Pokkaliibacter sp. MBI-7: one gene and its partner. The protein of the gene in region 1 interacts with the protein of each later gene in a pairwise test. Links are inferred from orthologs where the notes say so. Each region holds a gene or a part of one and is shown in the gene's direction. Other genes may lie near its edges.

Region 1 (15,756 bases):
GGGATAGTCTGCGGGACTCAATTGTGACCCATGGCCTGCGTAATAGCACCGTGACGGCAATCATGCCCTGTGAGACATCATCACAGATTACCAACTCCACCAATGGCATTGAGCCTCCCCGCGGCTTTGTCAGTGTCAAGGCAAGCAAAGACGGTATTCTCAAGCAGGTGGTACCTGAATATGAGCGTCTGAAAGATAACTACGAGTTGTTATGGCAGATACCTAACAATGAAGGTTACCTGCAGCTGGTGGGGATCATGCAGAAGTTTGTCGACCAGTCGATCTCTGCCAATACCAACTATGATCCTTCCTGTTTTGAAGGTGAGAAAGTGCCCATGAAGCAGCTGCTGAAAGATCTGCTGACGGCATACAAATACGGCGTGAAAACACTGTATTACCACAATACCCGTGATGGCGCGAAAGACGATCAGAGCGACTCTGGCTGCGAAGGCGGAGCCTGCAAGCTGTAACAGCTGATCGTACTACTGCAGGGGCTTCGGCCCCTGTTGCTGTCTGACGGCAGCTAATTTCGCCCCTGTACGGCAAGCCTGTGCAGGTTCTGCATTTCCCGGACTTTTCAGAATAGTTTTAACCTCATCATGGCCTACTCAACCTTTAACCGAAACGTTTACGATCATCTGCGCCAACCCATGTTCTTCGGTGAGAACGTTAACGTTGCCCGTTATGATCAGCAGAAGCATCCGATCTTTGAAAAACTGATTGAGAAGCAGCTGTCTTTCTTCTGGCGCCCGGAGGAGGTCGATCTGACGACTGATCGCAAGGACTTCGTCAACCTGCCTGCCCACGAACAGCATATTTTCCTGAGTAACCTGAAATATCAGACACTGCTGGACTCGGTACAGGGGCGTTCGCCCAACGTGGCATTCCTGCCTGTGGTGTCGTTGCCAGAGCTGGAAACCTGGCTGGAAACCTGGTCGTTCAGCGAAACCATCCACAGCCGCAGTTACACCCATATCATTCGCAACGTGGTCACTGATCCTTCCAAGGTATTTGATGACATCCTGCTGAACGAGGAGATCACCAAGCGCGCTATTTCTGTAACAGCGTACTACGACGATTTTATTGAGGTGTCCTCGCTCTATACCCTGTATGGTGAAGGCCGCCATGTAGTGAATGGCAAAGAGATCGATATCAGCCTGCGAGAGTTGAAAAAGAAACTTTACCTGACGCTGGCCTCGGTCAACGTGCTGGAAGCGATCCGTTTCTACGTCAGTTTTGCCTGTTCTTTTGCTTTCGCTGAGCGTGCTCTGATGGAAGGTAATGCCAAAATCATCAAGTTCATCGCCCGTGATGAGGCGCTGCATTTGTCTGGTACGCAACAGATGCTGAGCCTGATGGCTTCTGGCAGTGATGATCCTGAAATGGTGGATGTTGCGCGCGAATGCCGTGATGAAGTTATCGAAATTTTCCGGCAGGCTGCAGAACAGGAGAAAGAGTGGGCTCAGTACCTGTTCAAGGATGGTTCCATGATCGGTCTGAACGCCAACATTCTCGGCCAGTATGTGGAGTACATCACCAATGTCCGTATGCGGGCGCTGGGGCTGGAGCCTCTGTTCAGTGTGCACAGTAATCCGCTGCCCTGGATTAACAGCTGGCTGACCAGTGATAACGTTCAGGTGGCGCCGCAGGAGTCTGAGATCAGCTCCTATCTGGTCGGTGCTATCGACAGTAGCGTGGATAGTGATGACTTTGATGATTTCGATCTGTAATTGATGCGCTGATGAGTGTGATGGGCAGGGCTCGGTGAATGGATGCAGTGCGCCGTATTCGAGTAAATGACAGCCTGGAGTTTGACTACCAGCAGGAGTTCTCTCTGCTGGATGCCCTCGAGGCGCGGGCTGTTCCCATCCTGCATAGCTGCCGTGGCGGTTATTGCGGTTGCTGTAAGGTGCGCTTGAGTAAGGGTCGTGTCAGCTGGCATCAGGATAGCCTGGTGCCTTTGCAGGATGATGAAATCCTGTGCTGTTGTTGCACACCCCTGACGGCCATTGCCATCAATGTGCCGGAATACTGAGGATGAAGATGGCCTGGTTCTGGTTGCTGGCGGTGGTAATGATTGCCGCAGGTGTCTATCACAGCCTGCGCATCAAGGATCAGGTGAAGTTAGTCGAGCAAACTGGCTTTCATGTTGATAAACGCTTCTTTTCTTCGCCATCGTTGGCGCTGGATGATCAGCATCAACAGCTGGCACTTATCTATTCTCAGCGATTTGAAGTGCGGCCTTATAAGGATGTGGTTGCGTTTCAGCGGCACTATCGCACACTGGATCATGGCAACAATCAGGGGCTTTATATTGCCCTGTACTGGCAGCAGAGTGATGAACCCATGCTGCTGAAAGCGGATCGTGAGTCGGAGTGGGATGCCTGGTCTGCCGAGTTGCGACAAAGATTTGATGAGAGGCCAACGGTAATGGCATTACATTAGCCCGAACGGCTTGGCGATATACATAAAAACGCCGCTGATTGATGAGATCAGCGGCGTTTTTTCTTGTACAGCTACACTGACTAGCGACGAGCTTCTTTCAGTGTGTCTGCAATCAGGAATGCAAGCTCCAGGACCTGATCAGCGTTCAGGCGCGGATCACAGTAGGTGTGATAGCGATCGCCCAGCTGTTCTTCGGTGATCTGGTAGGCTCCGCCGATGCATTCCGTCACGTTCTTACCGGTCATCTCGAAGTGCACGCCGCCAGCATAAGAGCCTTCTGCCTTGTGAATCTGGAAGAAGGATTTCACTTCTGACAGTACCTGGGCTACTGAGCGGGTCTTGTAGCCACTGCTGGCTTTAATGGTGTTGCCATGCATGGGGTCGCTGGACCACAGAACCTTACGCCCTTCGCGCTGAATGGCGCGAATCAGTGCTGGCATGTGCTCCTCAACCTTGCCAGCACCCATGCGCACAATAATATTCAGGCGGCCGGGGTCGTTGTCAGGGTTAAGGATGTCGATCAGATGCAGTAGCTCATCCGGATCGGTGGTCGGACCTGCTTTGATGCCAATCGGGTTATGCACTCCACGCAGAAACTCAACATGAGCACCCTCTGGCTGACGGGTGCGGTCACCAATCCACAGCATGTGGGCCGAGCAGTCATACCACTGACCTGTCAGGCTATCCTGACGGGTGAGGGCCTCCTCGTAAGGCAGCAGCAGTGCTTCATGTGAAGTATACAGAGCTGTTTCCTTCAGCTGAGGCGTATTGCTGGCATGAATGCCACAGGCCTCCATAAAGGTAAGCGCTTCATCGATACGGGTAGCCAGGCTCTGATAGCGTTCGCCAAGGGGACTTTTCTCAACGAAGTCGAGGTTCCACTGATGAACCTTGTGCAGGTCTGCCATGCCGCCCTGGGCAAAGGCGCGTAGCAGGTTCAGCGTCGCTGCCGCCTGATTGTAAGCTTTGACCATACGCTCAGGGTCAGGGGTGCGAGACTCTGTCGTGAAGTCAATGTTGTTGATAATGTCGCCACGATAGCTGGGCAGCTCAATACCATTGATGGTTTCAGTATCTGCAGAACGTGGTTTGGCAAACTGGCCAGCCATGCGAGCTACTTTTACGACTGGGCAGCTTCCGGCGAAAGTGAGTACCACCGCCATCTGTAGCATGACTTTGAAGGTGTCACGGATATTGTTTGCGCTGAACTCAGCGAAGCTCTCGGCACAGTCTCCGCCTTGCAGCAGAAAGGCTTTGCCTTCAGTAACGAGCTGAAACTGGCGGCGCAGCTCGCGCGCTTCACCGGCAAATACCAGTGGGGGAAGTGCTGCCAGTTGCTGCTCAGCCTGATGTAACGCATCGGCATTGGGGTACTGGGGGATTTGGCGAATCGGATGACTACGCCAGCTGGAGGGCGTCCACGGCTTCATTGCGGGGTATCCTGTCGTGTCTTTACATACGTCTGGGGAGCCGAACATAGTTCCAGAGTTACTGTAGATACGCAAGGTTCGAGGTCAGATAAATCAACGCTCTTTTAACTGAACGTAGCTTTTTGTGAAAGCGTAACTATTGAGTATAATTCCCCAAACATTTATAAGCTGTAGTGCGCTATATTCACTTTTTGTTCACTGCGCTTACATCAATCCGTACTCACTATAACGGTGAGCATACACTTTCCAGCATCACGGATAAGAAATGGAAACACAAGATACCAGTCATATCCTGATCGTCGAGGATGACGAGCGCCTGGCGGCGTTGACTAAGGAATATTTAGAGAACAATGGCCTCACGGTGACCGTCGAATCCAATGGTGCTCAGGCAATAGAACTGATCAAGCGCGCTGCCCCTGATCTGGTGGTACTTGATCTGATGTTACCCGGTGAAGATGGTCTCAGTGTTTGCCGGCAGGTGAGACCGGGATATTCCGGCCCCATCTTGATGCTGACATCACGCAACGATGATCTTGATCAGGTGCTGGGTCTGGAGATGGGAGCTGACGATTATGTTACCAAGCCCGTGCGCCCACGTGTTCTCCTGGCTCGTATTCGCGCGCTGCTGCGTCGGGCTCAAGGTAGTAAAGAAGCGCAGACCCCGGTGCCAGTGGTTCCCGCATCGGAGCAGAACTATTACGAGTTTGGTAATCTGGTGCTGGACAACGGCAAGCGTGAAGCCTGGCTTAACGAGGAAAGCATTGATCTGACGAGTGCTGAGTTTGACCTGCTGTGGTTGCTGGCAAGCAATGCCGGAAGAGTGCTGACCAGAGAGGAAATCTTCACTGCACTGCGTGGTATTGCCTACGATGGGCAAGATCGCTCAATTGATGTGCGCATTTCCCGTATTCGTCCCAAGATTGGCGATGACCCTATCCATCCCCGTCGTATTAAAACTGTACGTAGCCGTGGTTATCTGTTTGTAAAAGAAGCGTGATCAAACTTCGTATATCTCTCCTCATGCCCACACTCCTGTGGGCAGCATTGGGGCTTCCCCCCGTTTTTGCTGATACCTCGTTTGTGACATCCTCTGCCAGGGAGGCGAGGGTGTTTGGTTTGTATCTGGGCTCAACGGATCGTGATGAATTCTATCGAGCTATTGTTGGCTCGGGTGGAGAGCGTCTGTTCCGGCGCAGTAGCTCTGATGTTTACCTGATTACATCTATCTACCCTAAGGCCGCTAATTGTCGGGTAATCTTTGACGCAGATGAGCGTGTACAGGAGGTCATATTCAACTTTAATCCAGGCTCCCTGAGTAAGGAGGAGTTGCTGGCCATCGTTGAGCAGCGTTACGGGAAGTCACAGAGCTATGAGCCCGGCTTGCAAGGGGAGGGGAGTTATTACTGGCTGTTCCCTCACTCGGGTATAAGGCTCTACTACCTGCCGACATCAACCAGTCAGATCCAGTACTATCTTCGCTAAGCTGTGCTTGGCTGGCAGTACAAGCAAAGATTTATCTCTGCCTGGTAGTAGAGGAGGTTACTTGCTGCTATCTGGCGGGCGAATCCCATGCAAAGTCTTGAAGGACAGGTCCTGTGCAGAGCGGATGAAGTCCTGAATATATTCTGCCTCTTTCTGCTCTTCTCTCACTGCTGCGTAGAGTGTTGACCACACCCCTTTGTTTCCTAGCGGACGTGCAACCACATAATCTCTTTCCAGGTACTCAGTAAGAGCCCAGTTCGGCAAGGCGCAGACGCCACGGCCACTGGCGACCAATTGAATCATCATTAGTGTGAGTTCGGCATTACGAATGGCGTCGGGCTCGACATCTGCTGGGTCAAGAAAGCGAGTGAAGACATCCAGCCGATCACGCTCAATCGGGTAACAGATCAGCGTTTCGCTCTCTAAATCTGTTGGCTCGATATGACTCTTGCGAGCCAGTGAGTGACGTTTTCCTATGGCCAGCAGCATCTCGTAGCTAAACAGGGGGATATAGGCCAGTGTGGGGGTCACGACTGGATCGGAGGTAATCACCATATCCAGCTCGCCTCTAACCAGTGCCTGCAGCGGGGTAAAGCTGAAGCCACTCATCAGGTCCATTTCTACTTCAGGCCAATTATCACGATACTGATTGATCGTCGGCATCAGCCACTGAAAGCAGCTATGGCATTCTATAGCAATATGCAGACGGCCGGTTTCACCCCCTGCCAGACGGGCGATATCACGCTCTGCGTTTCTGGCCATAGGTAAAATGTCGTCAGCTAGTACCAGCAGACGCTGTCCGGCGCTGGTGAAGATCAGTGGTTTGGTCTTGCGAATAAACAAAGAGCAGTTGAGTCTGTCCTCCAGATCTTTGATCTGATGTGACAGAGCCGACTGGGTGAGATGTACACGTTCTGCTGCCTCAACCAAACTTCCGGTTTCTCTTAAGGCAACCAGGGTACGTAAGTGACGCAGTTCAATCATGCCTGACAATCTAAAGCTAACCTAAGGCAGTTATGAATGAGATTTATAGATCTGTCAAAGCCAAAGCAGCAGAAATGCCCGTTACAGGCCTAACTTGTCGTGCTTCTTTGCAGAACATTATGAATGGAAGTGTAGCTGAAGCGGTTACCGGGACTGGTAAGGGTAACTGCTTCAGCAAGTGGCAATAAGGAACATCGCCATGTTAGGTGGGATCAGGTGAGCAGAAACTCCAGCAGAGCCTTTTGTGCATGCAGTCGATTTTCTGCCTGAATAAACACGGCTGAGCGAGGATCGTCCAACATGTCCTCGCTGATCTCCTCTCCACGGTGGGCCGGCAGGCAATGCAAAAAGATGGCGTCAGGGTTGGCAATATCCATCAATGCAGGTGTAACCTGATAGGCGGCAAAATCCAGTTTGCGCTGCTTGGCTTCTTCTTCCTGACCCATGGAAGCCCAGACATCAGTCGTAATGAGATGGGCGCCTTTTACTGCCTCTTCAGCAGAGGTGAAAAGTTTCACTCGGTCACCCGCTTTTTCAAGCATGGCGGCGTCAGGTGCGTATCCCTGCGGGCAGGCAATATGCAGTTTAAAGTCGAACAGGTTGGCAGCATTGATATAGGAGTTGCACATATTATTGCCATCCCCAATCCACACCGCGACTTTATCTTTGATATCGCCACGCAACTCAAAGTAGGTCTGCATGTCTGCCAAGAGCTGACAGGGATGGTAATCGTCTGTCAGGCCATTGATAACAGGCACGCTCGAATACGCTGCAAAGCGTTCTACCATGGCGTGATCAAAGGTGCGGATCATGACCGCATCCACCATGCCAGACAGAACGCGTGCGGTGTCTTCAATGGGCTCGCCGCGACCTAACTGAGTATCTCGTGGCGAAAGGAAAATGGCACCGCCACCAAATTGAATCATGCCAGCCTCAAAAGACACTCGAGTCCGGGTGGAGGATTTTTCGAAAATCATCCCTAACACTCGATTTTTCAACGGCTCGTAGACTTCTCGGCGTCGGTGCATGGCTTTCAGTTCCAAGGCACGCGCAATCAATTGGCGCAGTTCCGCTGAGTTAAAGTCTGTAAGGGTTAAAAAATGCCGAGTATTCATGGTCTCTCTTCACAGTCCGAGTGCTGTCAGAAATAAAAATCCCAACCGTCATGCCCGTTTGGGGACAGTCTCTTCATGCCCAGGTTTGGTTGATTCGCTGTTTGCTGGAAATCTGATAGCCCGTTGGTTTGGTGCGCAGGTAGCCAGCAGTGATCTTGAAATCAGGCGAATGTAATTCAGTAGTGCGTCTACTGCTTTTTTGAACGGCTTCATTTTCCAGAGGTAAAAGGCAGATACAGAAGCCGAGCAGTATTATTCTCATGCCGTGAGGGATTAATCAATACCCCTAAATATTCGAAACTGCATGTATATCAAAGCTAAGTGAATGAAACTGACTGCCAGTCGGCTGGTTATATGTCGGTGAGTTGAGCTCTTGGATGAGGCTGTATATTGCAAGCCAACAGCGCGCTTCTTGGGCTGCATACGGTGCTTGCGGTGTGATACATCGCTACTGGGAATTCTTCTCTGTTACTCTTGTAAAGCGGCCGCTTTGCCCTGATATCTTGCACAGCGAGAGCGGTATGCGATGACTGACTGCCAAGTTTGGTCTTGTTATACTGCGGTCCAAACCAGCCTACCGAGTCTGTGACCATGGATATTGTTGAATCAATCAAAAAGCAAATCAGTGAAAATTCAATCCTGCTTTACATGAAGGGCACTCCCCAGTTCCCGCAGTGTGGCTTCTCTTCTCGTACTGTTGAAGCGGTCATGGCCTGTGGGCACAAGTTTGCCTACGTCAATATCCTTGAGCATCCCGATATCCGTTCAGAGCTGCCCAAATTTGCAAACTGGCCAACCTTCCCTCAGCTGTGGGTGAACGGTGAACTGGTTGGCGGCTGTGACATTGTCACTGAAATGGCTCAAAGTGGTGAACTACAACCGTTGTTGGATGCAGCGGTTAAAGCCTGATCCGGATTGATGCAATGACGGAGCGATCTCAGCTTTGAGGTTGCTCGGCTGTGCCGTAATACAATTGCAGCGCGAAGCGTTGATACTTTGGAAACGTCCCATCGCTGGGATGTTTTGTCATTAAAACACGGAGAATATTGACCCATGAGCGTACTCGTTGGTAAGCAAGCCCCTGATTTTACTGCTGCTGCTGTACTTGGTGATGGTCAGATCGTTGACAGCTTCAACTTGAAAGAAGCCATCAAAGGCAAATATGGTCTGGTGTTCTTCTATCCCCTGGACTTTACCTTTGTATGCCCTTCAGAGCTGATTGCTCTTGACCATCGTGTAGAGGCTTTCCAACAGCGTAACGTGGAAGTCATTGGTGTATCGATCGATTCTCAGTTCACGCACAATGCCTGGCGTAACACTGCTGTAAACGATGGTGGTATCGGTCCAGTCAAATACACCCTGGTTGCTGATACCAAGCATGAGATTTGCCGCGCTTACGACGTTGAAGCTGATGAAGGCGTTGCGTACCGTGGTGCTTTCCTGATCGATCAGAACGGTGTTGTTCGTTCACAAATCGTCAATGACCTGCCGCTGGGTCGTAACATGGAAGAGCTGCTGCGTCTTGTTGATGCGCTGCAATTCCACGAAGAGCACGGCGAAGTATGCCCTGCTAACTGGAAGAAAGGTGATGCCGGCATGCAGGCTAGCCCCGATGGCGTCGCCAGCTATCTGGCAGGTAATGCAGACAAGCTGTAATGGCTCTGTCTGGTTTGCATTAAAACAAAACCCGGCCTTGAGCCTAATGCCAGTCAGTTAAGCCCAACAGCTTGACCTTTTGCGCCCTGAAACGAAAATCCGATGCTTGTTTTGAGCATCGGATTTTTTATGCGACTGTCCCGCGCCTTGGCACTGACTCACGAAGCCGCTTCTACTACTCACGCCCTTGATGAACTGGGGGCGCTGCTTGATCCAGACCTGGTCAGCACCGCACTGGAAACGGCGGGAGTGGCGACCTTACGTAAGCGACGTCTCCCCCTTGAAGCCATGATCTGGTGCGTGATCGCCATGGCGTTGTTTCGCCGGATGTCAGCCTGGGATGCCGCTAGCCGTATGGGCATCATGCTGCCTGGACAGAGGCCATTGGTAGCACCCAGTGCCATCGTGCAAGGTCGGCAACGCTTGGGCAGTGCTGCGGTGCGAGAAGTCTTTTCCCTGACTCAACAACGCTGGCATGCCAGCGCCAATCACCCCACCTGGGCGGGTTTGCGCCTGCTCAGTGTCGATGGCGTGGTCTGGCGCACAGCGGATACGGACGACAACCGCAAGCACTATGGCAGCGCCAGTAATCAGCATGGCGATACCGGCTATCCCCAAGTTCGTATGGTCTGCCAGATGGAACTGACCAGCCACATGCTGGTGAGTAGCGCTTTTGCCGGTTACCACAGCAACGAGATGAAACTGGCCGAACAACTGATCGACAGTACACCCGACCACTCACTGACCTTGTTCGACCGTGGCTTCTATTCGCTGGGGCTTCTTCATCGCTGGCAACAAACAGGCACTCAGCGCCATTGGCTACTGCCGCTGCGCAAGGATGCTCAATATGAGGTGCTATACAAGCTGGGGCGCCAGGATGCCATCGTCTCGCTGAAGACCTCGCCGCAGGCGCGTAAGCAATGGCCCGAGCTGCCCGACACGCTACAGGCCAGGTTATTAAGCAAGACCATCAAGGGCAAAGTCCGGCAAGTACTGACTTCGATGATCGATCCTCTGCGCTTTCCGCCAGATGACATCGTGGATCTGTACAGCCAGCGTTGGGAAATCGAATTGGGCTATCGAGAAATGAAGCAAGGCATGCTCGCGGGTCACTACACACTGCGCAGTAAAACGCCGGAGATGATTGAACAAGAGCTGTGGGGCGTACTGCTGGGGTACAATCTGCTGCGTTATCAAATGCTGGAAATGAGTCGCCACTGCCCTGGCATCTCCCCCTGCGAAATGAGTTTCACCGCCTGCACCTGGGCGATCCTGGGCTTCTTGAACGGGGTCTCTTTGAATCATCCAGGCAACATCCCTCGCTACCTGGCTGAACTACAGGCTTCGGCCATGCACTACGTCCTGCCTCATCGACGTGAGGAGCGCAGTTACCCGCGGGTGGTCAAGCCCAAGCCGTCCAAGTATCCGACCAGAAATAAAAATGCCAGTCAGCTTAACTGACTGGCATTAGCCTTGAGCCGGGTTTTGTTTTATAGAGAAGAGCGAATGTAGTGTGTGCCAGCGAGATGGGTGTTACAGGTTCCAACCGCCCAAAGTGCGCCACTGATTGACGATTCCGCAGAACAGATGGGCCGTTTTTTCAGCATCGTATCGCGCTGAGTGGGCTGAGCGGCCATCAAACTCGATAGATGCAGCTTCACAGGCTTTTGCCAGTACGGTCTGACCATAAGCCAAACCTGCGAGGGTAGCAGTATCGAAGCTGGAAAAGGGATGGAATGGATTACGCTTGTGGTCACAGCGAGCTACTGCTGCATTCAGGAAGTTCAGGTCAAATGAGGCGTTATGGCCCACTAATATGGCGCGTTTACACCCATAGGCTTTGATAGACTTACGCACGGGTCTGAAAATGGTGTCCAGTGCTTCAAGCTCGCTAACAGCGATGGCCTTGCGCTCCTCACTCCAGGGATCGATGCCCGTAAATTCCAGTGCGCTGTTTTCCAGGTTTGCACCTTCAAAGGGGCTGACATGACAGTCGATGGCTTCCATCGGGTAGAGCCAGCCTTGTTCATCCATACCTATGACCACTGCAGCTACTTCCAGCAGAGCATCTGTCTGGTGATTGAAACCTGCGGTTTCAACGTCGATTACGACCGGAAGATAACCGCGAAAGCGGTTGGCCATCAATGCATCAGGTGTGGACACAATATTACCTTTGTCAATTAATCCATCGCGCGCGCAGGCATTCTAACAACTCCATTGAGCGCAAACAAATTGCCAGCAAGGCGCTGCATTAAACTGGCCAGATGGTGTTGAACAGAGAGTGGCGTTGTCGATCTCAAGAGATTCGAATTGACGCCGATAAATGGGGGTAGTTGTAAAACACATGCTTCGTCAGTCGTTCCAGCTGCGCAGGCATTGTTCCATAACCCCTGAATGGTGAGTAACAGCAAGTGATGCAATATTGCCGCATTCTGATGTGTGGACTGCTGATGACATGGGTGCCCAGCACCTATGCTGTTACCTTTGCTGCAGGTATGGAAAATACCAAATGGAATATTGAAGCATCGCCATTCACCTGCAAGCTCAGCCAGGATATTCCTGCCTTCGGCAAGGCAATATTTGAGCACGAGGCAGGCGAGCCCGTACTGTTTTATCTGGAGGCGCGGCAGCGCGACATGTTGCGTGGCAATGCTGAGCTTTTGGCGGAGTCTCCCTCCTGGCGTCCCGGTGATGCCAACTTGCCTATTGCCAGAGTCAATCTCGATCTGGGAGAAGACCGGGTGATGGTGGCCTCGAAAGATGCAGAGGTCATGCTGGCGGCCCTTTATCAGGGCAAATTTCCTACCTTTAACTCTCCCAAATGGTTAGGTAGCCCGAGCAGCCTGAAAGTGCAGGTATCGTCAGTCAATTTTCAGAAAGCTTATGACGATTATCAGACCTGTGTTGCTGGCCTTCTTCCCGTCAACTTCCGACAGATTGCCAGAACCGCAGTGCTGTTCAACTCAGCTGGCACGGATCTGTCTGATGAGGCGAAAGAAAGACTGGAGCTGATTTCCCGTTATGTCAAAGTGGATAAGTCCGTTGTTTCTATCTACATCGATGGTCACACGGATAGTCAGGGACGTCGTCTGCAGAACCGCGATTTGTCCAAGCGTCGGGCACAGGCTGTGACCGATTTTCTGGAGAAAAAGGGTGTCCCGAACAATATGATCGTTACCCGCTTCCACGGTGAGCGTTATCCGGTAGTAGATAACAAGACTGCTGAGCATCGTGCCCGCAACCGTCGTGTCACTATCCGACTGGACAAGGAGGCTGAAGACAACGGTGACTTCCCTGAAGAAAATCCTACTGACGCCAGCCAGCAATAGCGCGAGTAGCGGGCGAGTCTTTCTCTACTTGGGTGAAGTGGTGTGGGTCGTGTTTGGAGCAAGCACCTGCTTTGGACTTGGAAAACCCTACTCTGATCCTTACCTTACAGTCTTCGTGAAAGTAGCGGCCTGCAAAGGTACGGCTGTACTAAGGCTCAATGAGGAAAGTTGAATGCGTATTCTGCATACCATGCTGCGAGTGGGTGACCTGCAGCGTTCAATCGATTTTTATTCCAGCGTGCTGGGTATGCGCCTGCTGCGTCAATCCGAAAATGCCGAGTACAAATATACTCTGGCCTTCATGGGCTATGGTGAAGAGACTGAAACGGCCGTTATTGAGTTGACCTACAACTGGGGTGTAGATAGCTATGATCTGGGCACTGCTTATGGTCATATCGCCATTGAGGCAGATAACATCTATACCATGTGCGATGCGATCAAAGCCCAGGGCGGTAAAGTGACACGAGAGCCTGGTCCGGTTAAAGGTGGTTCAACAGTGATTGCCTTTGTTGAAGATCCTGATGGCTACAAGATTGAGCTGATTGAGAAGAAAGGCGCGGGGAAAGGTCTGGAAGGGTAGTCTGTAGTAGTTAACTGCATATCAGATTCAGAAAGCGAGGCATTGGCCTAATGCCAGTCAGTTAAGCCCAACAGCTTGACCTTTTGCGCCCTGAAACGAAAATCCGATGCTTGTTTTGAGCATCGGATTTTTTATGCGACTGTCCCGCGCCTTGGCACTGACTCACGAAGCCGCTTCTACTACTCACGCCCTTGATGAACTGGGGGCGCTGCTTGATCCAGACCTGGTCAGCACCGCACTGGAAACGGCGGGAGTGGCGACCATACGTAAGCGACGCCTCCCTCTTGAGTCCATGATCTGGTGCGTGATCGCCATGGCGTTGTTTCGCCGGATGTCGGCCTGGGATGCTGCGAGTCGTATGGACATCATGCTGCCTGGGCAGAGGCCACTGGTGGCACCCAGTGCCATCGTGCAAGGTCGGCAGCGCCTGGGCAGTGCGGCGGTGCGAGAAGTCTTTTCCCTGACGCAACAACGCTGGCATGCCAGCGCCAATCACCCCACCTGGGCGGGTTTGCGCCTGCTCAGTGTCGATGGCGTGGTCTGGCGCACAGCGGATACGGACGACAACCGCAAGCACTATGGCAGCGCCAGTAATCAGCATGGCGATACCGGCTATCCCCAAGTGCGCATGGTCTGCCAGATGGAACTGACCAGTCACATGCTGGTGAGCAGTGCTTTTGCCGGTTATCACAGCAACGAGATGAAGCTGGCCGAACAACTGATCGACAGCACACCCGATCACTCGCTGACCTTGTTCGACCGTGGCTTCTATTCGCTGGGGCTTCTTCATCGCTGGCAACAAACAGGCACTCAGCGCCATTGGCTACTGCCGCTGCGCAAGGATGCTCAATATGAGGTGCTATACAAGCTGGGGCGCCAGGATGCCATCGTCTCGCTGAAGACCTCGCCGCAGGCGCGTAAGCAATGGCCCGAGCTGCCCGACACGCTACAGGCCAGGTTATTAAGCAAGACCATCAAGGGCAAAGTCCGGCAAGTACTGACTTCGATGATCGATCCTCTGCGCTTTCCGCCAGATGACATCGTGGATCTGTACAGCCAGCGTTGGGAAATCGAATTGGGCTATCGAGAAATGAAGCAAGGCATGCTCGCGGGTCACTACACACTGCGCAGTAAAACGCCGGAGATGATTGAACAAGAGCTGTGGGGCGTACTGCTGGGGTACAATCTGCTGCGTTATCAAATGCTGGAAATGAGTCGCCACTGCCCTGGCATCTCCCCCTGCGAAATGAGTTTCACCGCCTGCACCTGGGCGATCCTGGGCTTCTTGAACGGGGTCTCTTTGAATCATCCAGGCAACATCCCTCGCTACCTGGCTGAACTACAGGCTTCGGCCATGCACTACGTCCTGCCTCATCGACGTGAGGAGCGCAGTTACCCGCGGGTGGTCAAGCCCAAGCCGTCCAAGTATCCGACCAGAAATAAAAATGCCAGTCAGCTTAACTGACTGGCATTAGGCATTGGCCTCGCTTTTTTCATTTTAGGCATCACTGCATTAAGCTGCAGCGGGTGTACTCTGCAATTGCTGGCTGCGCAGGCGCAGGTGATAGGAAAAGCCCAGTACCATGAGTGTCAGCCAGACTGAACCTATGGGAATCATCCAGTAGGCTTGCTTCAACCCGAGGTGTTCTGCCAGGAAACCCGTAATGAAGGAGAAAGCCTGCGCACCGATTGACACGGAGATAACCGCAATCCCAGATAAAATGGGCCCGCTGTCCTGATCCAGTCCCATGGCGTTGGACAGAATAAGGGGAAAGAGCCCGCCTAAACCAAGGCCCAGCATGAAGTTGCCATACTGCATCAACTCGGTTGAGTCAGCCAGTTTCAGCATCGCTCCACCTACCCCGGCCAGAATGGCCATGCCAATCATCAGCACGTACAGGTTGACGATACGCAGCAGAAAGATAAAGCCCAGCCGGCTCAGGACCATGCCACCCGTAAAGAACGCAAAGCTGTAGCGTGCAGCCTCACCATCCATGCCGACACCGTTCTGGGCATAGCTTACGAACCAGTTGCCATTTCCCCATTCCACCGCGCCATAACTGAACATCGCCAGTGCCATCAGCAGAAAGACCGGCTGCGACAAGACCGGGCCGTAGCTCAGTGTCTTGCCATGCTGTTTGCTGGAGGAGCCGCCGTAGCTATCCAGCTCGCTGGAGTGATTAAACCAGGCCCAGATACCCATCAGTGCAAGACCAACACCTAAGACACGAATCGGCCAGCGCCAGTCCAGATCCAGCAGGTACAGACCTGTTACTAGAAAGGGAACTGCCATCGTGCCGAGACTGTAAGCAAAGTCTCCCAGCCCCATCATGGTTGAGCGACGCCTGGCGTGCAGGCTGGCTGTCAACGTGTGGCCAATGGTGAACATGATCGAGTTCAGGGTGCCGATAATAAAACTCAGGATCAGCAGCAGTTGCCAGCTGCTAACCCATGACAGAATCATCAGGAAGCCACAGACCATCCAGGCTAGCACGGCAAACAGGCGCATAAAGGGGAAGCGCTGGATGTACTTTCCTCCAAGGAAGGCGCCGGCCACCATGCCGAAGGAAAAGATGGTGAAGAAACTACCGGATATCACATCACTCATGTGCAGCTCGGTTGCCAGCTCAGGCAGTACCACGCCCCATGCCAGAGCTACACAACCAAGTAAAAAGTAACCGGTATAGATAATGATGGTCACCACTAAAGGGTTCATGACCAATATGCTCCTGAAG
Region 2 (15,799 bases), 150 kb from region 1 along the record:
TCTGGGCAGGGTTTATATCACTGCCTGTGCTCGTGGCGATCTTCAACGTAGTGGGTATCTGGGGTGGATCGCTGGTCAGTGTGGACTGGTTGGGAGTCGACTCTGGCTCATTCTGGGCCAATATGCAGAACTCGGTTGATTTCGCTGATGATGTGATCAACGGCATGATCAAGGCGGTAGTGTTCGGTGCGGTGGTGACCTGGATCGCAGTGTTTCAGGGCTATGATCTGGTGCCGACATCTGAAGGTATCAGTAAAGCGACTACCCGTACGGTTGTGTATTCTTCCCTGGCAGTGCTAGGGCTGGACTTTGTGCTAACTGCACTGATGTTTGGAGATTTTTAGGATGAAAGTGCGAACGCTGGAGTTAAGTGTTGGTGTACTGATGTTGGCGGGGATCGCTGCGTTGCTGGTGTTGGCTGTCAAAGTTAGTGGTTTGACGTTTTCAGCGTCCGAGCCAACTTACAAAGTCTATGCCCGCTTTGATAACATCGGCGGCCTTACCTCGCGCTCGAAGGTCACTATTGCCGGGGTTGCTATTGGTCGGGTGACCAGTATTCAGCTGGATCCCAAGGATTTTCGCGCCAGGGTGGAAATGCAGATCAATCAGAGCGTCAACTATCTGAGTACGGACAGTTCTGCAATGATCCTCACCTCGGGCTTGTTGGGAGAGAAATATATCGGCATACAGGTAGGAGCCGATGACACCATGCTGAAGGACGGGGATACCATTGAGTACACCCAGTCAGCACTGGTGCTGGAAGACCTGATTGGCAAGTTTCTTTCCAGTCAGACCAAAAAATAGTCAGCTCTGACGCAGAGGCTCCTTGATCTGATCTCGCTGACAGGCAGTGAGGTGCTTTCGAGGAATTGCAGATTGAATGTCTGTTTACTGTGAGTTGGCAGGTAATTGCACGTGAGGGTAAGTGAGTAACATGGTTAAACAGGTATGGAAAGCCGCTATGGCGTTTGTTGTGCTGGCGGCTGTGGCGGTAGCTGGCACGGCACGGGCGTCAGATTGGGATGATGCTAAAGATGTAGTGGTCAAAACCACTGATGCCATGCTGCAGCTGATGAAAGATCCGGCTATGCGTCAGCAGGAGAATTTTGAAACTCTGTATGGTGAAGTCGATGCAACAGTGTCGCCGGTAGTTGACTTCGACAGCTTGTCCAAGGGCGTCATGGCGCATTATTACCGTCAGGCAAGTGATGCACAGAAAGCCGCCTTTGCTGATCAGTTTAAGACCACGGTTATTCGCACTTTCACCAAGGCGTTGCAGGTTATTACACTGGATAAATACCAGGTAGTGCCAAGCCAGGGTGGGGATCGTGATGGCAAAGCCAGCGTGCGTTTTGATTTTGCTACCACTGACGGCAAAACCTATCGTATTGAGTACAGCATGCACAAGAAAGGAAGCCAGTGGCTGGTATATAACGTGACGCTTGATGGCATCAACGTAGGGCTCAACTTCCGTAATCAGTTTGCCGAAGCCATGAACCGTGAGCAGGATATGGATAAGGTTATCAATACCTGGACTGTAGCGGTCAAGGAGTAACTCATGGAAGCCTCTCTGGACGAAAACGTCATCTTCTTGAATGGCGAGCTCGCTGTGGCTGATGCAAAGACGTTGCGTAACAGAGTCGTTGAGTTAGTAGAGAAGGCAGGCGGCCAGACGATTGTTGACGTCTCCCGTTGCCATTCTCGCTCCATGGTTATCGTTCCTGTGTTGCTTGGTGCCTTGCGAAAGGCCAGAGCGATGAACGGGACAGTTGCGTTGCGCGGAGTTAGTCCAGCTTTGCAGTCTATATTGGAGTTGACCGATTTGGATGACGTCATACCAGTGGTGCAGTAGTGCTGCTCTTGGCGTATCCATTAGTTGGTATGGAATAAAACCGCCACAGGTCCAGACCTGTGGCGGTTGTCTTGTCTTTGGCGTACCGGGGCAGATCGTTTAATTTGAGGTTGTCATGCAGGTAGAAGAAGTAAAAGCTCGTATTCAAGCGGGTATCGCAAATGCTGAAGTCTTCCCCGAGGGCGAAGGTTGCAGCTTTCAGGTGGTTGTGGTCAGTGAAGCATTCAATGGCATGACACCTGTCAAGAAGCAACAACTGGTGTATTCCTGTTTAGCGGACAAAATTGCAGATGGCAGCATTCATGCTCTGACCATCAAAGCCTATACCCCCGCCCAGTGGCAGAATGTCAACGCCTGATCAGGAGTGCTCTATGGATAAATTGTTGATCTCTGGCGGCGCGCCGCTACAGGGAGATATTCGCATTTCTGGCGCCAAGAACGCCGCACTTCCCATTCTCGCTGCCACCTTGCTGGCCGACGGCGTCGTTAAAATATCCAATCTTCCTCACTTGCATGATGTTACTACCATGGTGGGTCTGATTCGCCGCATGGGAGTCGAAGTGACCATGGACGAGAAGATGACCGTCGAGGTGGATGCGACCCAGATTGATAATGTCACCGCTCCTTACGAGCTGGTAAAAACCATGCGTGCATCCATTCTGGTATTGGGGCCACTGGTGGCGCGATTTGGTCGTGCAGAAGTATCCTTGCCTGGTGGTTGTGCCATTGGTAGCCGTCCGGTGGATTTGCACTTGCGTGGCCTTGAGGCTATGGGAGCCAAAATCGTACTGGAGGATGGCTATATTCGCGCCAGTGTCGAGGGGCGTCTGCGTGGTGCTCATATATTCTTTGATACGGTGACCGTTACAGGTACTGAAAACCTGCTGATGGCAGCCGTGCTGGCAGAGGGCGAGACCGTTCTTGAGAACGCTGCACGCGAACCTGAAGTGGTCGATCTGGCTGAGTGTCTTATTGCTATGGGCGCCGATATCCGTGGTCATGGCACGGACACCATCCATGTTTACGGTGTTGAAAAACTACATGGATGTTCCTACCGGGTACTGCCTGACCGCATCGAAACCGGTACCTATCTGGTTGCGGCCGCGGCAACAGGCGGGAAGGTGCTGTTGAAAGATACTCGTGCTGACATCCTGGAAGCCGTGCTGCATAAGCTAACGGAAGCCGGTGCCAAAATTGAGTTTGGTGATGATTGGATCAGCCTGGATATGCAGGGTAAGCGTCCCAAGGCTGTCAGTCTGACCACTGCCCCTTATCCTGCTTTTCCTACAGACATGCAGGCACAATTCGCCACGCTGAATACCATTGCGGAAGGCACAGGCATCATTCGTGAAACTATTTTCGAAAACCGCTTCATGCATATGAACGAGTTGATGCGGATGGGGGCCAAGATGCATATCGATGGCAATACCGCTGTGATCGAAGGTGTTCCACAGCTTAAAGCTGCACCGGTTATGGCTACTGACCTTCGCGCCTCTGCCAGCCTGGTGATTGCCGGTCTGGTCGCATCAGGTGACACCGTAATTGATCGCATTTACCACATTGATCGTGGTTATGAATGCATTGAAGAAAAATTGCAGCGTTTGGGCGCTAAAATTCGCCGCCTGGCCAACTGATCAACCTTTTGGCGTACAACGGTACTGACGTGGATGTAACGATGAAACAAACCTTGACTCTGGCTTTGTCGAAAGGACGTATTCTGGACGATACCCTTCCCCTGCTGGCAGCCGCGGATATCCATCCTCTGGAAGATATTCGAAGCAGCCGCAAGCTGATATTCGACACCAACCATGAGCATTTGAAGTTGATCGTTATTCGTGCCACCGATGTACCTACCTACGTTGAATATGGTGCGGCAGACATGGGTATTGCGGGCAAGGATGTGCTGATGGAACACGGAGCTCAGGAAATGTATGAGCCCGTGGATCTGGAGATTGCCAGGTGCCGCCTGATGACGGCTGGAGTTAAAGGGGCAGTACCGGTCACTGGTCGCCGTCTTAAGGTGGCTACCAAGTTCGTGAATATCGCAAAGGCCTACTATGCAGAGCAAGGCATCCAGGCGGATGTCATCAAACTGTATGGTGCCATGGAACTGGCACCCCTGATGGGATTGGCGGACAAGATAGTTGATATCGTTGATACCGGCAATACGCTTCGTGCCAACGGCTTGCAACCCGAGGAGCTGATAGCAGATATCAGCAGCAGGATGGTAGTCGGCAAAGCCTCGATGAAAATGAAGTATCGCCTGATTGAACCTATTCTAGAGCGGCTACAGGCGGCGGTGGTAGCCAAGCGCCCTGTTCAGGAGGGTTGATAATGAGTATTGAAATGGAGGTTCAAAAGGTGAGCTCTGTGGTTCGTATGCTCAACGCTGCAGATGCTGACTTTGCAAGGCAACTGGATGCGTTGCTGGCATGGGAGTCTGTATCCGATCCGCTGGTACAGCAGCGTGTTGATGGGATACTGGCAGATGTCAAAGAGCGAGGTGATGCTGCAGTGCTTGCTTACACCGCGCAGTTCGATCGTTTGTCGAAAGACCGAGTGTCAGATCTGGAGGTTCCGCGCGCCAGGTTACTGCAGGCTCTGGGCAATTTGCCTGCCACTCAACGCGATGCGCTGCAGGTGGCGGCAGATCGTGTTCAGCGCTATCACCAGCGCCAACAGCAGTCCTCCTGGCAGTACGAAGAGGAAGATGGCACCGTACTCGGACAGAAGGTGACACCGATGGATCGTGTGGGCATTTATGTGCCCGGTGGTAAAGCTGCTTACCCGTCATCTGTGTTGATGAATGCCCTACCTGCCAAAGTTGCAGGGGTGGGCGAAATCATCATGGTAGTACCCACACCAGGTGGCGAAGTGAACGAACTGGTGTTGGCTGCAGCAGGCCTTGCTGGTGTTGATCGTGTATTCACCATCGGTGGCTCGCAGGCGGTTGCAGCACTGGCTTACGGCACCCAGACAATACCTAAGGTTGATAAAATTGTTGGCCCCGGAAATATCTATGTGGCTACCGCCAAGCGGGCTGTGTTCGGTACTGTGGGTATTGACATGATCGCCGGCCCTTCTGAAATTCTGGTGATTTGCGATGGTCAGACTGATCCTGACTGGATTGCCATGGATTTGTTCTCACAGGCTGAACATGATGAGCAGGCTCAGCCGATCCTAATCTCTCCTGATCTGGCGTTTCTACAGAAGGTACAGGACAGTATTGATAAGCTACTGCCTACTATGGAACGTAAAGACATCATCGGTGTTTCATTGCGTGATCGCGCTGCTTTTATCGCGGTGGCTGATCTGGATCAGGCGTGTGATATTGCTAATCATATTGCACCTGAGCACCTGGAGCTGTCGGTAGCCGAACCCCAGCTCTGGCTGGAAAAAATTCGCCATGCGGGTGCTATTTTTATGGGCCGTTATACTGCTGAAGCACTTGGCGACTACTGTGCAGGACCTAATCATGTGCTGCCCACCTCCGGGACCGCACGGTTCTCCTCTCCGCTGGGCGTATATGATTTTCAGAAGCGTTCTTCACTGATCATGTTCACAGAGGATGGCGCGAGTGAGGTAGGTAAGGTGGCATCTGTTTTAGCTCGCGGTGAATATCTTACGGCTCATGCGCGTTCTGCTGAATATCGCATCAAGTCTGATTAAGGCTAGGTACTGGTAAGGCCGGGTACGATCAGAAAAGGCGGGATATTCCTAATGCCAGTCAGTTAAGCCCAACAGCTTGACCTTTTGCGCCCTGAAACGAAAATCCGATGCTTGTTTTGAGCATCGGATTTTTTATGCGACTGTCCCGCGCCTTGGCACTGACTCACGAAGCCGCTTCTACTACTCACGCCCTTGATGAACTGGGGGCGCTGCTTGATCCAGACCTGGTCAGCACCGCACTGGAAACGGCGGGAGTGGCGACCATACGTAAGCGACGCCTCCCTCTTGAGTCCATGATCTGGTGCGTGATCGCCATGGCGTTGTTTCGCCGGATGTCGGCCTGGGATGCTGCGAGTCGTATGGACATCATGCTGCCTGGGCAGAGGCCACTGGTGGCACCCAGTGCCATCGTGCAAGGTCGGCAGCGCCTGGGCAGTGCGGCGGTGCGAGAAGTCTTTTCCCTGACGCAACAACGCTGGCATGCCAGCGCCAATCACCCCACCTGGGCGGGTTTGCGCCTGCTCAGTGTCGATGGCGTGGTCTGGCGCACAGCGGATACGGACGACAACCGCAAGCACTATGGCAGCGCCAGTAATCAGCATGGCGATACCGGCTATCCCCAAGTGCGCATGGTCTGCCAGATGGAACTGACCAGTCACATGCTGGTGAGCAGTGCTTTTGCCGGTTATCACAGCAACGAGATGAAGCTGGCCGAACAACTGATCGACAGCACACCCGATCACTCGCTGACCTTGTTCGACCGTGGCTTCTATTCGCTGGGGCTTCTTCATCGCTGGCAACAAACAGGCACTCAGCGCCATTGGCTACTGCCGCTGCGCAAGGATGCTCAATATGAGGTGCTATACAAGCTGGGGCGCCAGGATGCCATCGTCTCGCTGAAGACCTCGCCGCAGGCGCGTAAGCAATGGCCCGAGCTGCCCGACACGCTACAGGCCAGGTTATTAAGCAAGACCATCAAGGGCAAAGTCCGGCAAGTACTGACTTCGATGATCGATCCTCTGCGCTTTCCGCCAGATGACATCGTGGATCTGTACAGCCAGCGTTGGGAAATCGAATTGGGCTATCGAGAAATGAAGCAAGGCATGCTCGCGGGTCACTACACACTGCGCAGTAAAACGCCGGAGATGATTGAACAAGAGCTGTGGGGCGTACTGCTGGGGTACAATCTGCTGCGTTATCAAATGCTGGAAATGAGTCGCCACTGCCCTGGCATCTCCCCCTGCGAAATGAGTTTCACCGCCTGCACCTGGGCGATCCTGGGCTTCTTGAACGGGGTCTCTTTGAATCATCCAGGCAACATCCCTCGCTACCTGGCTGAACTACAGGCTTCGGCCATGCACTACGTCCTGCCTCATCGACGTGAGGAGCGCAGTTACCCGCGGGTGGTCAAGCCCAAGCCGTCCAAGTATCCGACCAGAAATAAAAATGCCAGTCAGCTTAACTGACTGGCATTAGGGATATTCCCGCCTTTTCCGTCTTTGGGGTTCTCCTCTGAGCTATTGATCCTCCGCCAGAGTATTCGGGCGTTTTCCCACGCTCACATTCACGGAAAGAGTGCGCTGATCACGTAGAATATCCAGCTGTATACTGCTTCCTGGCTTCATTTGGGAGACTTCAAACATTGAGTAGTTATTGCCCATTACCGGCTTGCCGTTGATGCGAGTGATTATGTCTCCTGGGCGCAAGCCTGCGACATGGGCTGGGCCATTGCGATATAGCCCGGTGATCAGTAATGCATCCGCTGGAATGTTGTTGGCACCTTCCGTTTTTAGCTCCTGAGTCTCTACTCCCAGCCAGCCGCGGATGACTTCACCGTATTTGATGAGGTCTTTGACCACCATGTTGACCATGTTGGCGGGGATGGCGAAGCCTATACCCTGATAGCCGCCAGACTTGGAGAATATAGCAGTATTGATACCAATCAGGCGGCCTCGGACGTCTACCAGTGCTCCACCGGAGTTGCCCGGGTTGATGGCGGCATCGGTTTGAATAAAGCGCTCAAAGGCGCTGAGTCCAAGCTGGCTTCGACCAATAGCACTGATAATACCCATTGTCACTGTTTGCCCGACGCCGAAGGGGTTACCAATGGCGAGCACTACATCGCCAATACGTGCCTTGCTGTCGTCTGTTGTTTCAATCACTGGTAAGTTTGGCAGATCAATTTTAAGCAGAGCGAGGTCAGCATCCTGATCGCTGCCAATAACCTTGGCGTCAGCCTCCCGGCCATCACGTAAAGCCACTTTAATTTCGTCTGCACCACGAATGACGTGGTGGTTGGTTACCACGTAACCCTTTCCATCAATAATGACGCCTGACCCCAGGCTGGACTGAATGCGGTCCCGATTCGGTGAGTCTGGCATGTTGAAGAAGCGGCGAAATACCGGGTCATTCAGCATGGGATTGGCAGGAGCACGCTGATAGGTTCTTGTGTAGATGTTGACTACCGCTGGAGCGGCATGCTCGACAGCGTCTGCATAGCTGGCTGGGCCAGTTGGCGGCACAATAAGGCTGCCAGGTGCGGCATGAGCCTCTTCAACAAAGGGCGTATGTTGATTCCAGCCCAACAGCGCAACGCCAATCGCAACGCCGGTAAGTGATGGCCAGATGAATGACCGGCAGACATGCATCCAGTTTTTCTTCATGCAGAAACCTCCTTCGTGCAAGAGCCGCTAAAATAGAGCCTACAACTGAGTGATTCAAGGACCCTCAAACATGACAAGCATGGTAAATCAGTCGATCTCTCTAGCCCAAGTAGTGATGACTGCTGAGCAGCAGATGAACAGTGGAGCGTTTAAGGATTATTGTCCCAATGGATTGCAGGTCGAGGGACGCTCTCAGGTGCGTAAATTGGTCAGTGGGGTCACTGCCAGCCTGGCATTTGTTGAGCAGGCGATAGCGGCTGGTGCTGATGCATTGTTAGTGCATCATGGCTATTTTTGGCGTGGCGAGGCTGCTGAAGTGGTAGGGGTGAAAAAACGCCGATTGCAGGCGTTACTGCAGGCGGATGTAAGCTTGCTTGCCTATCATTTGCCTTTGGATGCCCATGCTAAGTTGGGGAACAATGTGCAGCTGGCAAAGCGCCTTGGCTGGATAGTGGAGGATGGGCTTGAGCCCGGCAATCCTCGTTCTATTGGTTTGCAGGGGCGTTTATCACAAGCGTTGCCAATCAATGATGTGCTCTCTCAGCTTGCAGATCTAACCGGTCGTACACCGTTATTGGTGGGGCAGGGGAAACCGGTAGTATCAAGGATTGCCTGGTGTACCGGAGCAGCACAAAGCATGCTGGAGCAAGCTGCGGCGATCGGTGCTGAGGTTTTTGTAAGCGGTGAGATATCAGAGCAGACGGTGCATCTGGCCAATGAGCTTGGGCTTTACTACATAGCGGCAGGGCATCACGCTACAGAACGATACGGTGTTCAGGCACTGGGAGATTGCTTGGCAGAGCAGCTTGGTATTGTGCATCAGTTCATTGATCTGCCTAATCCTGTCTGAGCACCAGTTGCCACCCTTACTGGTATGGCAACTGGGCTTGACGGACTGGTGAGAGTCAATCTATGCGAGGAGAGGTGGATTCTTGTGCTGCTTCTTTCGCTCTTAGTCCGAAACCTTCAGTCAGCGTGCCGACATCATTAGGTGAGGATTTGGGTACATAGTCCCGTGGTTGTTGAATCGGGGAGGGCTCGGTTTCACTGGTAGTATTGTCTGTCACTGTCTGAGTGACGGTTGCCAGTGGGCGCAGTGCTGTAGAGCCATCACCTAGCTTGCTGTTGACGCTGTTTAATTGCGAGTGCATGGCTTCGACATTCGTCAGTAGCTGATTGAAGAGTGTGACGGTAGAGTCGAGATGATTCTGTACGTCGGCACGATAAGTGATCAGCTCCTGCTGCGTCGCAGTGCTGCTGGTAAAGCTTTCAATCTCTCTTTTTTGCGGTGGTTGCCTTGGCATCAGGCGTCCGACAATCAGGCCGACGATGAAGGCAATGGCGGCGATCAGAATGATTTGTGCGAACTGTTCCACTGATTACTCCTGACTAGATCCTTGTATTACTCTCGCTATCATAGGGGAAGCTTGCTGTTGCACCAAGCGCAAGCTGTATTCCCTGACCTGCCATTGCTTAACAAGGGGGGGATGGCTAAAGTATCGCCTTCTTGATTTTACCTACATGAACGACTACCGCCATGACCCCTCTGGAGCGCTACCAGCAAGACCTCAAACGTCCTGATTTTATCCATGATCCTGCCCAGGAAATGGCCGTCAGACATTTGCAGCGTTTGTTCGACGATCTGATTGCTCAGCAACATCTGCCCAAGCCTGGCTTGTTCCAGCGGTTGACAAATCGGTTGGGAAATAAAACGACAGAGCCGGTGACTGGTCTGTACTTCTGGGGTGGCGTAGGGCGCGGTAAAACCTATCTCATGGATACTTTCTTTGAGTGCTTACCTTTTAAAGAGAAGAAGCGCACTCACTTCCACCGCTTTATGCAGCAGGTACATGAGGATCTGAAAGCGTTGGCTGGTACCGTGAACCCATTGGTTGCGATTGGCAAGAAATACAGCGAACAGGCGAGAGTGCTGTGCTTTGACGAGTTTTTCGTTTCGGACATTACTGATGCGATGATTCTGGGTGGGCTGTTGGAGCAGCTGTTTGCCAATGGCGTGTCGCTGGTAGCAACATCCAACATTGTTCCTGATGGCCTGTACAAGGATGGTTTGCAGCGGGCACGTTTCCTGCCAGCCATTGCACTGCTTAACAAGTACACTCACGTGGTGAATGTGGACAACGGTGTGGACTATCGTCTGAGGGCGCTGGAACAGGCAGTGCTTTATTACAGTCCGCTGGGGGGGGAAGCGGAACTTAGTCTGCGCAAAAGTTTTGAGTCTCTGGTACCTGATCTGGGGTCAATGGAAGAGAACTCTGATTTGCTGGTGAACAACCGGATTATAAAGGCACGTTTCCTTTGTCAGGATGTGGCATGGTTTGATTTTGCTGAGCTGTGTGATGGGCCTCGTAGTCAGAACGACTATATAGAGCTGGCCAAGATGTATCATGCGGTATTGCTGTCAGATGTGCCGCAGCTGGGTGGTAATAAAGATGATCAGGCGCGTCGATTCATTAACCTGGTTGATGAGTTTTATGACAGTGGTGTCAAGCTGATTATTTCTGCTTCGGTCCCTCTCATTGATCTATATGCTGGCGGGCGGCTGAACTTTGAGTTTGAGCGTACTACCAGTCGACTGTTGGAAATGCAGTCAAAAGAGTATCTGGCAAGAGAACATCGCTCTTAACATTTGCAAAATGAGCCGTTATAATGCGCGGCCTGCATTTTAAGCAGCATTGTGTTAGCTAGTGTGATCGGCTAACGAATAAAAATAGGTAGCACTCCCAAGTGCATCGTTGTTAGGACGAGATTAATGAAAACCCTGAGCGCCAAGCCTCATGCTGTAAAGCATGACTGGTATGTGGTTAACGCCGAAGGTAAAACCCTGGGTCGTCTGGCCACTGAGATTGCTCGCCGTCTGCGCGGTAAGCACAAGACTGAATACACTCCTCACGTTGATACCGGTGACTACATCGTTGTTGTTAACGCTGAGAAGGTTGCCGTTACTGGCGCCAAAGGTACTGATAAAATGTACCACCGCCACACTGGTTATCCAGGTGGCCTGAAGTCCATGAGCTTCAACCAGCTGATCGATCATGCTCCTGAGCGTGTTATCGAGCTGGCTGTGCGTGGCATGCTGCCCAAAGGTCCTTTGGGTCGCGCTATGCACTCCAAGCTGAAAGTGTATGCTGGTGCTGAGCATCCGCACACTGCCCAGCAGCCTAAAGAACTGAATATCTAAGGGGAAGTAGACATGTCAGTGACTCAATACTACGGTACCGGTCGCCGCAAGACCTCTACTGCCCGTGTTTACCTGAAGGCAGGCTCTGGCAAGATCGTTATCAACAAACGCAGCCTGGAAGAGTATTTCGGCCGCGAAACCGCTCGCATGGTAGTCCGTCAGCCTCTGGAATTGGCTGAAGCTACTGAGAAATTCGACGTGATCATCACCGTTGCTGGTGGTGGTAACTCTGGTCAGGCTGGTGCGATCCGTCACGGTATCACCCGTGCTCTGATCCAGTACAGCGAAGATCTGCGCTCACCTCTGCGTAAAGCAGGTTACGTTACCCGTGACGCTCGTGAAGTTGAGCGTAAGAAAGTGGGTCTGCGTAAAGCGCGTAAGCGTCCTCAGTACTCCAAGCGTTAATTCGCTTTTGGTACAGAAAAACCCCAGGTGGCGAAAGCTGCCTGGGGTTTTTCTTTTTGGGGTGCTGCAAGGGCTTCGCTAAGTGCTGCGTCGTTTGAAATGGTTTGGCTTTGATATTGAATGCACTGCTTTTTTTGATCCTGAGCAGGGCGAGCACGGAAACCTTTTGCCATACTTAGGGGGCTTGTTGTGGTTACTGTCCACAAAAATGGCTGGAAAAAGGGATTGTGCACAGTCGTAAGCTGCATTTCCCTTTTCCCGATGTGTTGATTTTGTAAGTTGGAAAATATTAGCAGTACTGGCTATAAGGTTGATGGCCTGTAGCCGATACGTGAACTTCATTACCGTCGGCGGCAATTCCGTGAATTAGAGCCGTGCACTGGCGTATTGGATATCTGCTTGGATGGGAGGCAGGTTTGCTCGTGCAAATATGGGAGAACACCTGTAATGAGCAATGACGGCGTGAATAAAGGGCGTCGGCGTTTCCTGGTGGCGACGACCTCGGTAGTCGGGGCTGTAGGCGCTGTCGGAGCAGCGGTGCCTTTTGTTGCATCATGGAGCCCAAGTGCCAAGGCAAAAGCAGCAGGGGCACCAGTGAAGGCGGACATTTCCAAGCTGGAAATGGGGCAGCAAATGATCGCAGAGTGGCGTGGCAAGCCTGTATGGATTGTCCGGCGCAGTAAGGAGATGCTGGACAGTCTGTCGAAGCTGGATAGTCAGCTGGCGGATCCGATGTCAGAAAAGCCACAGCAGCCGGACTACATTCCCCACCAGGCATACCGTTCAATCAAGCCCGAGATTATGGTGATGGTGGGCATTTGTACTCATCTCGGGTGCTCACCAACTTACCGACCTGAGGTTGCACCGGCAGATCTGGGGCCAGAGTGGTTAGGTGGGTATTTCTGCCCATGTCATGGCTCTCGCTATGATTTGTCTGGACGGGTTTATAAGGGTATGCCTGCACCACTGAATTTGTTGGTGCCCCCTCATAACTACACAGATGACAACACCATTGTGATTGGTGTGGATAAGGAGAAAACCTGATGGGTAATCCAAACCGCAGCAAGGCTACAGGTGGCTTATTGGGTTGGATCGATGAGCGTTTTCCCGCAACTCAAATGTGGGAAGATCATTTATCGAAATACTATGCGCCAAAAAACTTCAACTTCTGGTACTTCTTCGGTTCACTGGCGTTGTTGGTTCTGGTCAACCAGATTCTCACCGGAATATGGTTGACCATGAGCTATAACCCCAGTGCGGAGGGGGCTTTTGCCTCTGTCGAATACATCATGCGCGATGTCGATATGGGGTGGATCATCCGCTACCTGCACTCTACCGGCGCTTCAGCATTCTTTATTGTGGTCTATCTGCATATGTTCCGCGGCATGATGTATGGCTCGTACCGCAAACCACGAGAGCTGGTGTGGATATTCGGTATGGCCATCTATCTGGCGCTTATGGCGGAAGCCTTCATGGGGTATTTGCTGCCCTGGGGGCAAATGTCCTACTGGGGCGCGCAGGTTATTGTCTCTCTTTTCGGTGCGATTCCAGTAGTAGGAGAGGATCTTGCTCAGTGGATTCGTGGTGACTATCTGATATCAGGTATCACACTAAATCGCTTTTTCGCATTGCATGTAATAGCTCTGCCCATTGTCTTGTTGGCGCTGGTCGTCCTGCACATTCTTGCTCTTCATGAGGTGGGCTCGAATAACCCGGACGGGATCGAAATCAAGGCTTTCAAGGATGAGCATGGTATCCCGCTGGATGGTATTCCTTTTCACCCTTATTACACCGTCAAAGATATTGTGGGTGTTGTGGTATTCCTGTTTGTCTTCTGCACAGTGGTGTTTTTCTTCCCCGAGATGGGAGGGTACTTCCTGGAGAAGCCGAACTTCGAACCTGCCAATGGATTGAAAACGCCAGAGCATATTGCGCCGGTTTGGTACTTCACTCCCTTCTATGCCATGTTGCGAGCTGTCACCTATCCGCTGTTTGGTGTGGATGCCAAGTTCTGGGGAGTGGTTGTCATGGGGGCGGCCATTGCCATCCTGTTTGTGCTGCCCTGGCTTGATCGCTCACCAGTCAAGTCCATCCGCTACAAAGGCTGGATGAGCAAAGTAGCGCTCGTTATTTTTGTGTTGTCTTTTGTCTTGTTGGGGTGTCTGGGAGCGACGCCTTCCACTGGTCCTCGAACGGTCGCGGCGCAGCTGGCAACAGTTTTGTACTTCGCTTACTTCCTGCTGATGCCTTTCTATACCCGCATGGAGTCAACCAAGCCTGTGCCTGAGCGAGTGACTGGATGATGAATAAAATACTGGCCATAGTTTTTGCAGCGTTAATGCCAGTTGTGGGATGGGCGGCTGAAGGGCATAGCGTGCATTTGGATAAACATGAGACCGATCTGCATGATACGGCTTCTATGCAGCGTGGATGGGCACTGTTTAAAAATTATTGCCTGGGTTGTCACTCGGCAAACTATCAGCGTTATGAGCGCACGGCTGATGATCTCGGTGTGCCCGCAGAGATGGCTGCAAAATACCTCGTTTTGCCTGGGCGCAAGATTGGTGAGCAGATGACGGTGGCTATGCGTACTGTTGATGCAAAGACTTGGTTTGGTAGTCCTCCACCAGATTTGACGTTAGAGGCGAGGTTGCGTGGAGCGGATTGGATTTATACCTATCTGCGCAGTTTTTATGCCGATAGCTCTCGTCCTTTTGGAGTCAATAACACCGTCTTTCCCAATGTCGGGATGCCTCATGCGTTAATTGAATTACAGGGTGTTCCCGAAAAAACCTGTAAGCCTGTACCTGTTGTCGACGAGGATGGGCGTACCAAGGTAGATCCTCTTACGGGTAAGGCTTTTCTTGAAACGCAATGTGACGTTATTGGTATCAAGCCGGGAACGGGTAAGTTGACAGAAAAGGAATATGATCAAGCGGTCTATGATCTGGTAAACTTCCTCGCCTATATGGGTGAACCATCAAAATTGGACAGCATGCGAATTGGCACCTATGTGCTAATATTCTTGGCCATTCTATTTGTGTTCGCCTACGCGCTGAAACGTGAGTACTGGCGAGACGTGCACTAGTGCGTTGTTAAGCGAGCTTACGCGCGGCCTTTAAGGGCCGCGTTGGCGTTTGTGCAAAAATCTTTATTCAGAAGAGGTTACCAACATGGGTGTTGTGGCGAAGCGTTCTTCAATGACGTTCTTCTCCAACGGTGAAGATCATTACAGTCATCGCGTACGTATCGTACTGGCCGAAAAAGGAGTGACTGTTGATGTGCTGGATACCGATCCTGAGCATTTGCCTGAGGATGTGACCACTCTTAACCCTTATAGCTCATTGCCGACGTTGCTTGATCGTGAGTTGGTGCTGTTCGAGCCTAACATCATGATGGAGTATCTTGATGAGCGTTTTCCGCATCCTCCGCTGTTGCCTGTTTACCCGGTAGCGCGTGCTGAAAGCCGTCAGTTGATGCATCGTATCCAGCGCGACTGGTGCAAGCATGTTGATCTGATTCTGGCAAACAAGAATAGCGATGAAGCTGAGCAGTCACGTCAGATTCTCACTGATAGCCTGGTCTCTATAGCACCGATTTTCTCTGAACGTCCTTACTTCATGAGTGATGAGTTCACTCTGGTCGATTGCTGTACGGCGCCCATTCTATGGAGACTTCCTGCGTTGGGTATCGAGCTGCCTGAAAAGCCTGCCAAACACCTCCTGAAATACATGGGGCGGTTGTTTGAGCGTGAATCTTTCCGCGCCAGCTTGTCTGAGGCGGAAAAAGAAATTCGTGCTTGATGCCTGATACTGGTGACATGCTGCGTTGGGCTGAATGCCTTTTTATCTGTTTGTGAAAAGAGTTACTTATGATACCTAGCCGCGCATTTCTGGCTCGTGCCTTGTATGACTGGATACTTGAGAACGGTTGGACTCCATACGTCGTTGTTGATGCTGAGTGTCCAGGGGTTCAGGTGCCAGTTCAGCACGTTCAAGATGGGCAGATTAT

The links.
Region 2: the proteins of grxD (region 1) and QCD60_RS03685 interact in binary tests that used the Escherichia coli proteins (3 or more experiments, as listed by UniProt). The link is inferred for Pokkaliibacter sp. MBI-7 from one-to-one orthologs.

The regions. Positions count from the first base shown.
Region 1 is NZ_JARVTG010000001.1:671,474-687,229, reverse strand. Bases 6,909-9,706 are described here. They hold grxD (Grx4 family monothiol glutaredoxin), read left to right. Parts: upstream 6,909-8,047; coding sequence 8,048-8,365; downstream 8,366-9,706. Other genes in these bases: QCD60_RS03035 (IS4 family transposase), read left to right, coding at 9,242-9,706; QCD60_RS03040 (peroxiredoxin C), read left to right, coding at 8,510-9,112; argF (ornithine carbamoyltransferase), read right to left, coding at 6,909-7,456. Also shown: nrdA (class 1a ribonucleoside-diphosphate reductase subunit alpha), read left to right, coding at 1-470; nrdB (class Ia ribonucleoside-diphosphate reductase subunit beta), read left to right, coding at 600-1,730; class I ribonucleotide reductase maintenance protein YfaE, read left to right, coding at 1,769-2,035; QCD60_RS03075 (hypothetical protein), read left to right, coding at 2,038-2,445; QCD60_RS03070 (3-deoxy-7-phosphoheptulonate synthase class II), read right to left, coding at 2,526-3,875; QCD60_RS03065 (response regulator), read left to right, coding at 4,141-4,872; QCD60_RS03060 (hypothetical protein), read left to right, coding at 4,983-5,357; QCD60_RS03055 (LysR family transcriptional regulator), read right to left, coding at 5,415-6,341; more of argF, read right to left, coding at 6,554-6,908; more of QCD60_RS03035, read left to right, coding at 9,707-10,573; rnt (ribonuclease T), read right to left, coding at 10,646-11,254; QCD60_RS03025 (OmpA family protein), read left to right, coding at 11,563-12,441; gloA (lactoylglutathione lyase), read left to right, coding at 12,614-13,021; QCD60_RS03015 (IS4 family transposase), read left to right, coding at 13,155-14,486; QCD60_RS03010 (MFS transporter), read right to left, coding at 14,535-15,737. UniProt on the Escherichia coli protein: Monothiol glutaredoxin involved in the biogenesis of iron-sulfur clusters.
Region 2 is NZ_JARVTG010000001.1:817,506-833,304, reverse strand. The notes cover bases 748-3,588. They hold QCD60_RS03685 (BolA/IbaG family iron-sulfur metabolism protein), read left to right. Parts: upstream 748-1,967; coding sequence 1,968-2,210; downstream 2,211-3,588. Other genes in these bases: hisG (ATP phosphoribosyltransferase), read left to right, coding at 3,528-3,588; murA (UDP-N-acetylglucosamine 1-carboxyvinyltransferase), read left to right, coding at 2,224-3,486; QCD60_RS03690 (STAS domain-containing protein), read left to right, coding at 1,559-1,852; QCD60_RS03695 (ABC transporter substrate-binding protein), read left to right, coding at 935-1,555; mlaD (outer membrane lipid asymmetry maintenance protein MlaD), read left to right, coding at 748-804. Also shown: lipid asymmetry maintenance ABC transporter permease subunit MlaE, read left to right, coding at 1-344; more of mlaD, read left to right, coding at 346-747; more of hisG, read left to right, coding at 3,589-4,184; hisD (histidinol dehydrogenase), read left to right, coding at 4,199-5,521; QCD60_RS03665 (IS4 family transposase), read left to right, coding at 5,656-6,987; QCD60_RS03660 (trypsin-like peptidase domain-containing protein), read right to left, coding at 7,039-8,184; QCD60_RS03655 (Nif3-like dinuclear metal center hexameric protein), read left to right, coding at 8,264-9,034; QCD60_RS03650 (DUF1043 family protein), read right to left, coding at 9,090-9,560; cell division protein ZapE, read left to right, coding at 9,722-10,828; rplM (50S ribosomal protein L13), read left to right, coding at 10,955-11,383; rpsI (30S ribosomal protein S9), read left to right, coding at 11,396-11,788; QCD60_RS03630 (hypothetical protein), read right to left, coding at 11,785-12,036; petA (ubiquinol-cytochrome c reductase iron-sulfur subunit), read left to right, coding at 12,236-12,832; QCD60_RS03620 (cytochrome bc complex cytochrome b subunit), read left to right, coding at 12,832-14,091; QCD60_RS03615 (cytochrome c1), read left to right, coding at 14,088-14,876; QCD60_RS03610 (glutathione S-transferase N-terminal domain-containing protein), read left to right, coding at 14,962-15,591; QCD60_RS03605 (ClpXP protease specificity-enhancing factor), read left to right, coding at 15,660-15,799. UniProt on the Escherichia coli protein: Involved in cell resistance against acid stress.